2 regions of the Shewanella sp. 8A genome follow, and region 2 is predicted to be linked to the other one. Evidence: predicted binding sites of a transcription regulator. Region 2 holds the regulator's gene; the other holds the start of a gene.
The links. Region 2 encodes sigma-54, which starts transcription at its own class of promoters, with help from an activator protein. Its sites were predicted from a motif close to GTTGGCACGNNNNTNGNNT; they were not measured.
Positions count from the first base shown of each region.

Region 1: a site for sigma-54 is predicted at 2,667-2,685, ahead of flhA (flagellar biosynthesis protein FlhA). Genes of this name have one in related genera too.

Region 1 covers NZ_JAMDJP010000027.1:15,640-20,515, reverse strand. The annotation lists gene flhF (flagellar biosynthesis GTPase FlhF) at 1-519, opposite strand, end outside; gene flhA (flagellar biosynthesis protein FlhA) at 531-2,630, opposite strand; gene flhB (flagellar biosynthesis protein FlhB) at 2,950-4,080, opposite strand; gene fliR (flagellar biosynthetic protein FliR) at 4,098-4,876, opposite strand, start outside.
Region 2 covers NZ_JAMDJP010000021.1:5,651-10,526, forward strand. The annotation lists gene rapZ (RNase adapter RapZ) at 1-582, opposite strand, end outside; gene ptsN (PTS IIA-like nitrogen regulatory protein PtsN) at 579-1,022, opposite strand; gene hpf (ribosome hibernation promoting factor) at 1,025-1,312, opposite strand; gene M0413_RS15610 (RNA polymerase factor sigma-54) at 1,341-2,816, opposite strand; gene lptB (LPS export ABC transporter ATP-binding protein) at 2,923-3,654, opposite strand; gene lptA (lipopolysaccharide transport periplasmic protein LptA) at 3,651-4,202, opposite strand; gene lptC (LPS export ABC transporter periplasmic protein LptC) at 4,189-4,749, opposite strand; gene kdsC (3-deoxy-manno-octulosonate-8-phosphatase KdsC) at 4,746-4,876, opposite strand, start outside.

The DNA.
Region 1 (4,876 bases), on a different contig from region 2:
TGAAACCTGATGGGTCAACAAATTACGTAAGGATGATAACTCGTCGCGCATGGCTTCAAGATCGGCATTTTGCTTTTGCGAACTCTGTGACTTTTTATCGAAGGGATTGCCCATATCACGGCGCTCAGCTTTAGGCGCAGCTGCGGTAGCTTGTAATCCTTTAGCCCATGCAGGAAGCTCTGCATCTTGTTGTTGATGCGTGAGTTGTTGGTTTAAACGATTTTGTTGCTTCTCAAGCAAGGCTTGGAGTGAGTCCGCTGGCGCCGAGGGTTTTAGCTTAGTTTCAGCGCGGATAGGCGCTTTGGCACCGAGCGAAACTAAGTCATCACTCACATCCATAAAGGTCGGAGTCGCAGCAGGCGCTTTCGCTTTTGGCTCGTCGTAGTCAACGGCAGCGACAATCTCAATACCGCCGTTCACCTTTTTATTGGACATAATCACCGCATCGGAGCCGAGCGTGTCCTTCACTTGGGCCAGTGCAGCACGCATGTCTTTGGCAAAAAAACGTTTAATCTTCACTTATGCGTCCTCTACTGGCCGACGGCAGATACGATGCGTATTTGCTTTTCATCGGGGATTTCTTGGTAAGAAATCACTCTGAGATTAGGAATAGTATATTTAACAAAGCGAGACAGGGTCGCACGTAACATACCAGACGTTAGCAAAATGGCAGGCTGTCCGACCATTTCTTGCTTTTGAGCGGCATCCGCTAAGGATTGTTGCATACGCTCCGCAAGACCTGGCTCGATATTGGGACCATCTCCACCCGTTGCTTGCATTGATTGATGCAACATCTGTTCCAACTCTGGCGCCAAAGTTATGACGGGGATTTCGAGTTCAGGGCCAGAGATCTCTTGAACGATCATGCGCTTCAATGCAATACGCACCGCCGCAGTTAACACTTCAGTATCGTTACTCTTAGTGCCGTATTCTAACAAAGTTTGCACTATGGTACGCAAGTCTCTGACAGAAACTCCTTCATTTAATAGGTTTTGCATCACTTTTACGACATTTCCGAGCGGCATCACATCAGGAATAAAGCCATCCACCAACTTAGGCGAGTGTTTAGCAAGCATATCCATCAGTTGTTGCACTTCTTCGTAACCTAAAAGTTTTGCTGCATTATTCGTCAATATTTGGCTGATATGAGTTGCCACTACCGTCGCGGCATCCACTACCGTATACCCTAAGGTTTGGGCATGTTCACGCAGCTCAGGGGCAATCCACACGGCTTCGAGACCAAAGGCAGGATCACGGGTCTCAATGCCATCTAACTTACCGTACACTTGTCCCGGATTAATGGCGAGCTCGCAGTCATGGCGAATATCCGCCTCCCCTACAACAACGCCCATAAGAGAAATACGATAGGCATTAGGCGAAAGGTCTAAATTGTCACGTATGTGAACCGCAGGAACCAAGAATCCCAATTCTTGCGAAAGCTTTTTACGTACACCTTTGATCCGGCTGAGTAATTCTCCACCTTGACCTTTATCGACTAAGGGGATTAAACGGTAACCCACTTCAAGACCGATAGTGTCAACATGATGCACATCGTCCCAGCTAAGTTCCTTAGGCTCTCTTTCGGCTCTTTCCGTTGGGCCCGTTTTGACTTGTTCGAGGGCTTTGGCACGTTTAGCCTCATTACGTTTAAATATAAAATAAGCCGCACATCCCGTTAAAACGGCGAAACTTAAAAACGCCATGTGCGGCATTCCAGGCACAATCCCCATAACGAACAATACGCCAGCAGCAATCCCTAGCGATTTATGACTGTCAAACATCTGACTCATCAACATCTGACCCATATCGCCAGATTCATTTTGGCGAGTTACCATCAATGCCGCAGCAATTGACAGTAATAAGCCTGGGATTTGGGCGACTAACCCGTCACCTATTGTTAAGAGGGTATAAATTTCAACCGCTTGAGAGAATGTCAAACCATGCTGCACAATCCCGATAATAAAACCACCGAGAATGTTGATCACTAAAATCATGATACCCGCGATAGCATCGCCCTTAACGAACTTAGACGCACCGTCCATTGCGCCATAAAAGTCAGCTTCGCGGGTGACTTCAGCCCGCCTAGTTCTGGCTTGATCTTGATTAATGATGCCCGCATTTAAGTCAGCATCAATTGCCATTTGCTTACCGGGCATCGCATCCAAGGTAAAGCGAGCACTCACCTCAGCAATCCGGCCAGCACCTTTGGTAACAACAGCAAAGTTGATAATAATCAGAATGATAAATACAACTAGACCAACGGCATAGTTACCACCAATCACTACGGAGCCAAAGGCTTCAATGACCTTACCCGCCGCATCACCACCGTTGTGACCTTCGAGTAATACCACACGGGTCGATGCCACGTTAAGTGCAAGTCGAAGCAGTGTCGCAACTAATAAAACGGTTGGAAAGGCAGCAAAGTCTAAAGGTCTATCGGTATAAATCGCGACCAAAAGCACAATCAAGGCTAAAGCAATGTTAAAGGAAAATAAGATGTCGAGTAGAAACGGGGGAATTGGCAGTACAATCATCGCTAATGCTGCAAGCACTAGCGCTGGCGTACCTATGCCCTTAAAAGAGCTTAGCTTCAACTGTTTTACTTGGCCTAGGGAGGCTTTAACATCCATTCACAGATACCTAAACTTTGACGTATAACAGCCTAAAAGCAAAAAGCACGCCAACAACTAACAATCAGGTAGTGAAGCTAATATGTAGCTAGCTAACTTTACGTTAGAACACTATTTACTCGTTACTAGGACTTGTTGAGATTTCAAGATTATATTTTGTTCATTCTGGCGCGAAACGAAGAAAGATGTGTGGTTGTCTTACTCAAATGACGAGCAGCTTTTATGACAGAAAGTAAGAGTAAGGGCTTACAAGACGATTCCTGATGGCTGCATTTGGCTGCATTTGGCTGCAAAAATAATACTGAAACATCTATCGTTACTAGTATTTCAGATCTTCAGGAATAGGTTGATTAACGGGGATAGGGATAGGTTTGCGGCCACGCCCTTTTTGATACTGCCTTAACTGGAATACATAAGCGAGTACCTGTGCTACCGCGGTAAATAGGCCTTCGGGGACTTGTTGATCAAGTTTCGTTGTATGGTAAATCGCCCGCGCAAGTGGTGGTGCAGTAACAATGGCAATATTATGCGCCCTTGCTACCTCACGAATTTTAAAGGCAACCTCATCGACGCCCTTAGCAATCACAAAAGGTGCTGCAGAGCGCTTAACATCATATTTTATCGCCACTGCATAGTGCTCAGGGTTCACCACAATCACATCCGCATTGGGAACTTCGGCCATCATGCGTCGCTGCGCTAATTCACGCTGCATTTGGCGGACTCGCCCTTTGACCTCAGGTTTACCCTCGGTATCTTTATACTCGTCTTTGACCTCCTGCTTTGTCATTTTCAGCTGTTTATTATGGTTCCAGATCTGAAATGGCACATCGATTACCACAATGAATAATACGGAAGAGCAAAGTAGGATAAACATCCATACCAGTAAATCTAAGGCGTGGTAGACATTCCCAGGAAGATGATCGGCAGAAAGGAGTAAAATATCATTAAAATAATGATTTAGAAGAAAATATGCCGCCAACGCAACAACAGAAAACTTAGCAATGCCCTTCGTTAATTCAACCAAGGCTTGCACACCAAACATCCGTTTAAAACCCGCAATCGGGCTCATTTTGCTGGCTTTAGGCATCATGGCTTGGGTAGAAAAATTCATTCCACCAAGGGACACGTTTCCGATAAATGCCACCACCACAATCAGCAGCATAATCTTAAGCAACGGCCAACCTATTTCGCCGCCGACAACGCCCCAGACATTAAACATTTGATTAGTATCAAAAATTGCAGCTCTATCCATGGTAAACACACGTTCAAACACATTGGAAAGTGCTTTTGCAATACCAGGGCCGAGCATATACAGTCCTGTTGCAGCCGAAAGCAGAACTGTGGCCGTACCTAATTCTTTGGAACGGGCAACCTGACCTTTTTCCCGCGCCTGTTCGAGGCGCCTCCCGGTGGGTTCCTCGCTGCGTTCGCCGCTACTTTCTTCAGCCATTACGCGTTCCTATCCGGTTAAAGTATGCCATCGGCTTGACACTGAAGTCCTAAAATATCACACAGCAAAAGCTGTGCCGATGCCCATACTTCATCGAAATGAGCCATAACAGGAGTTAAGGTTAACCATAAAATTAACAATCCACCGATCATTGTAATCGGAAAACCAATCGAAAAAATGTTTAGCTGTGGTGCAGCGCGGGTCATAACCCCAAAGGATAAATTGACTACCAATAACGCGATAATTGCTGACAGCGACATAGTTAATGCCGCACCAAACATATAAGACCCCCATTCCGCCAACGCGCGATAGCTGGTCAACGTTAATCCCACATTAGAAATCGGCAGTGTATCAAAACTGGCCACAAGCATACGGATCATCAACAGATGACCATCAACAGCTAAAAAAATTAAGGTTGCGAGCAACAGGAAGAAGTTACCAATCACTGGAGTTTGTTGTCCTGAGCTCGGATCAACCATAGAGGCAAAACCTAAGCTGGTCTGCATGCCGATAATCTGACCCGTTAACACAAAGGTTTGCATCACCATTTGGGTCACAAAACCCATGGCAACACCAATAATAATTTGCTGTGCAGTAATAAAAACGGCGCTTAAGGAAAAGAGTTCTGCATCCTTAACGGGCGGCAACACGGGGGCAATTGCGAGGGTTATGGCAATAGCAAGAAGTAAACGCACACGAGTGGGAGTTGTTGCCGCGCCAAACACCACCATAACCATCAGCATACTGGCGACTCGAAACAGTGGCCACATATACGAAGCAATGGTTTGCATTAACG
Region 2 (4,876 bases):
CTCCGGTTCCCAATGGGGATTTGGCAAAAAGCGCACATCAAACATAAAGTCAGCTTCGGTCGGCATACCATGCTTAAAACCGAAAGACTCGAAGTTGATCACCAGTTCCTTATCGACACTGCCAAGGAGTATTTGCCGCACTTGGTCGCTGAGTTCATAGATATTCAGATTCGAGGTATCTATATAGTGATCCATCTGCTGTGACAGCGGCTCCAGCAATTTGCCTTCAAGTTTGATGGCTTCTTGCAGTGACACTCGGCTCTTAGATAAGGGATGTAAGCGCCGCGTTTCGCTATAGCGTTTTAGCAGCACTTTATCGCTGGAGTTTAAGAAGAAGCTGGTGAGTTCAGTGCCCGTAGGCAGGCTGGCAAGCTGTTTAACCAGCACTTTGTCTTGCTCTGGTAAATTGCGCACGTCAACACTGATAGCAACGAGATCGTTACTGCCTTTGAGCTGTTCAAGCAAACTGCCAATCAAAGGCAAAGGCAAATTATCGACACAATAGTAGCCGAGATCTTCAAGCACTCTAAGTGCGACCGATTTGCCTGAGCCTGAACGCCCTGACACTATGACCAGTTTCATCCAATGATTACCTGATAGAGTTCCGTTTCATCATGCGTCTTGCGCAATTGTTTTAATATTTGCTTGTCACTGAGCTTTTCAGCCATGCATGACAAGGTACTTAGGTGCTGCTGACATTGGTCGGCAGGCACGAGTAGTGCAAATAAAATATCGACGGGTTGTTTATCGATAGCATCAAAGGCTATCGGCTCCTCACATTTTATCAATATCGCTATGGGTTGTGTTATATCGGTTAATCGACCATGTGGAATGGCGATACCGTTACCTATACCTGTGCTACCCATCTTTTCGCGCGCCACGAGGCTTTCGAAGATCTCTTGAGATGAGAGGGTGGGGTACTGGGCAGCGGCTAAGTCGCTGATGAGTTCCAGTACCTTTTTCTTACTGCCCGGAGTGGCGCAGGTTGTGCACTCCGGCCGCAGTATGGTACGAAGTTCCATTGCTAGTGTTTTGTTAACTTCTCTTTGTGTTTAATAACCTGACGATCAAGTTTATCAATCAGGACGTCTATGGCAGCATACATATCTGCATGCTCTGAAGTCGCGAAGACTTCACCACCGGTGAGGTTGATTCTCGCTTCGGCAATCTGTTGCATTTTCTCAACATTGAGCACAACGTGCACATTATTGATCTGTTCGAAATGACGTTCAAGTTTTGAAAACTTTTCCTCAACATATGCCCGTAACGATTCAGTAATCTCGATATGGTGTCCACTTAGGTTTATTTGCATAGAAACGTCCTCCGATACTCACAATAGGCTATAAACTTTTACGCTGATTGGAAGGGGGAATAAGCATCGCTTCTCGGTACTTCGCAATGGTTCTGCGCGCAACGTTAATTCCCTGTTCTGCCAGAAGTTGAGCCATCTTGCTGTCGCTTAATGGTTTTTTCTGGTTTTCCGCTGCAACCAGTTTCTTAATGAAAGCTCTGATTGCTGTGGATGAGCACTCACCGCCATCATCCGTCCCGACGTGGCTTGAGAAGAAATATTTTAGTTCAAAAAGTCCTTTTGGGGTATGCATGTATTTTTGTGTGGTCACCCGTGAAATGGTGGACTCATGCATCTCTACCGCCTCGGCGATATCGTTTAGGACCATAGGTTTCATGGCTTCTTCACCATATTCGAAGAAACCCTGTTGGTATTGCACTATGCAGTTTGCTACCTTGAGCAGTGTTTCGTTGCGGCTTTCAAGGCTTTTGATAAACCATTTAGCCTCTTGCAGATGGCCACGAATAAATTGGCTATCAGCTTGATTTTTTGAACTTCGGGCCATTGCTGCATATTGCTGATTTACGTTGATTTTTGGCATGCAGTCAGGGTTTAATTCGACCACCCAACGGCCGTTTTTCTTCGACACCGATACATCGGGGATCACATATTCTTCATCGACAGGGGTGATGAGTAAACCGGGGCGAGGATTCAAGGTTTGGATCAGCGCAATACTGTCCCTTAACTCGTCCTCTTTCAGTTTGGTCTTACGCATTAACAGCCTAAAGTCGCGAGCGGCGATCAGATCTAAATGATCTTTGATCAGCATGCGGGCGTTTTCGATGTGAGGGGTATCAGGCGAAAAATGAGATAGCTGGATCAGTAAACATTCGCTTAAATCCCTTGCCGCGACACCAACGGGGTCGAAATGTTGAATACGCTTGAGCACGGCTTCAACTTCGTCGAGTTCAATCTCGGGATTGCCCATGGCTTCGAGGATATCTTCAGTGCTTTGAGTGAGATAACCTTGATCGTCAATGGCATCAATAATCGCGGTGGCAATGGCTAAATCGGTTTCAGAGAAGGGTGTGAGGTTTTTTTGCCATTCTAAATGTTCGTACAACCCCTCGCTAGTTTCCCCTTGGAAGGGCATGTCATCTTCACGGCTGGCGCCAGAACCTGAGTTTGGCGATGCGGTAAATACTTCATCCCAAGTGGTATCCATGGGTAACTCTTCGGGCAGAGATTCTTTGGTCAGCGACTCGGCAATGTCCACGGTGGAATTATCTTGTTCCTGTGGCTGGGCAGTCGTTTCGCTAAAGTCGGTATCGGCGATATCTTGCTTACGTTCGCTAGGCGCGTCAAATTGCTCCTCTTCCAGCTCGAGAAGAGGATTAGAGTCTAAGGCTTGCTGGATTTCTTGTTGCAGTTCCAATGACGACAGTTGCAGCAGGCGAATGGCCTGCTGAAGTTGTGGCGTCATGGTTAACTGTTGACCCAGTTTGAGCTGGAGTGACGCTTTCATGTTACCGCTGATCCCTAGGTTATTATTGTGAGTTTAGGTCGCTTGATATCATATGGATGGAGCCTAGCGCTCTCAAATTCAAGGCTTATTAGCTTTGTTTTAGTAACTATAGCCTGAATTGTTCACCTAAGTACACAGCCCTAACTTGCTGATTGTCTAAGATCTCTGCGGGTGTGCCCTCGGCAATAAGATTACCGTGACTCACAATGTAAGCATGTTCACAGACGTCTAAGGTCTCGCGCACATTGTGGTCTGTGATAAGTACTCCAAGGCCTCGGCTCTTAAGCTGCTCGATAATTTTCTTGATATCGATAACGGAGATCGGATCAACGCCCGCAAAGGGCTCATCAAGCAGAATAAACTTGGGGTTGGCCGCTAAGGCGCGGGCAATTTCGACGCGGCGACGTTCACCGCCCGATAAGGACATGCCTTGGCTGTCACGAATATGGGTGATATGGAACTCTTCTAGCAGTTGCTCTAGTGCTTCTTCGCGCTGGTCACTATTGAGCTCTTTACGGGTTTGCAGTACCGCCATGATGTTGTCGTGTACGGTTAATTTACGAAAGATACTCGCTTCCTGTGGTAGGTAACCAATACCTTTGCGGGCACGCAGATGCATAGGATCGGCGGTTAAATCATCATCGTCGATAAAGATATGGCCTTTATCGCTTTTAACTAAGCCCACGACCATGTAAAAGGTGGTGGTTTTACCCGCACCGTTAGGGCCGAGTAGACCGACGACTTGACCCGTTTTTACTGTCAGGCTGACATCTTTGACAACCTGGCGGCTTTTATAACTCTTGGCGAGATTCTGTGCTTTTAAGGTGATTTGGGTCATTTAGAATCCTGTTTTTTCACAGGTTTATCTGTTGGTGTATTTTTGAGTTCTTCCTGATAATTATCAGGTTGAATAATGGTAATTACGCGATCATCACCATTGCCGCTACTTTCGGCGATCAGTTTTTGCTGAATAATATCGTAACGAATTAAATTGCCTGTAACTTGACTACCCGCTTGGTCTAGGGTCGCTGTACCAGTTAGGGTCAACGTCCGAGTGGCCATTTCATAGCGAATCTCTTTGGCGCTAGCAGATGCAGGGCGGCCATCATCAAGGATTTGGCTGTAGGTTGCTGGATTTCCTGTAGCCAGTAAGACTTTACTATTTTCGCCTTCGACAGAAAATGCACGGAGTTGATCCGCATGGATTTTAATTGAGCCTTGAACAACTTCAACGGGACCGAAGAAAATGATCTGATTGTTTTTAATGTCCGCAGTTTGACTGACGGCTTTAATTTTCACTTCTTGCTGTAAGTCACCGATCTTGGCGAAGGCATTCATGCTTATCATTAGCATTAGGCTGGCAAGTAATATGTTATTTTGCTTCATAGGTTCCTACTACCTGACTGGTCAATTGCACTTCCTGCGCGTTAAGGTCGGCATAAAGGCCTTGCCCTTGAATATTAAAATCTTTCCCTGTGACGTAAATGATGCGGTCAGAGGTCATTATCATTGTGTTGAGATCGAGTTCTAAAAAACTGGTGGACAAGGTTTGTATCGGTTCACCAGGGCTGATGGCATCGATAATAACATTATTTTCTAATACAACCTTGCCAGTATCTTTGTTGAGTCGACCTTGATCGGCTCTGATCTGCCATTTTGCTTTACCTTGGTCGGGATACACAAGATAGACAGGCTGAATAAAGTCGGTTTGGTTTTTAAGCTCATAGTGTTCCATGTGCTTTGCCGTGACGCGACTATTGACTTGTCCTTGCTCGTTAAACTCGATGCTGCGCAGATCTTCGATAATGTAGTCGGGTCTGTCTGTATCATTCAGGCTGCTATCGGTATCGCCACCGCGTTTTTGTTGGACCTGCCAATACAGCACGAGTGCAGTACCAAAAAAAGCAATAATGGCGAGGGTCACACGACTCATATGCTCATCCCATGGGCTGAGGTAAATTTGTTTTGACTCAGAAGTAACAGATCTGTCAGCTCTCTGAGCGCACCATGACCACCATTTAACTGGGTCACAAAATGGGCGTGTTGGCGCACATAGGGAT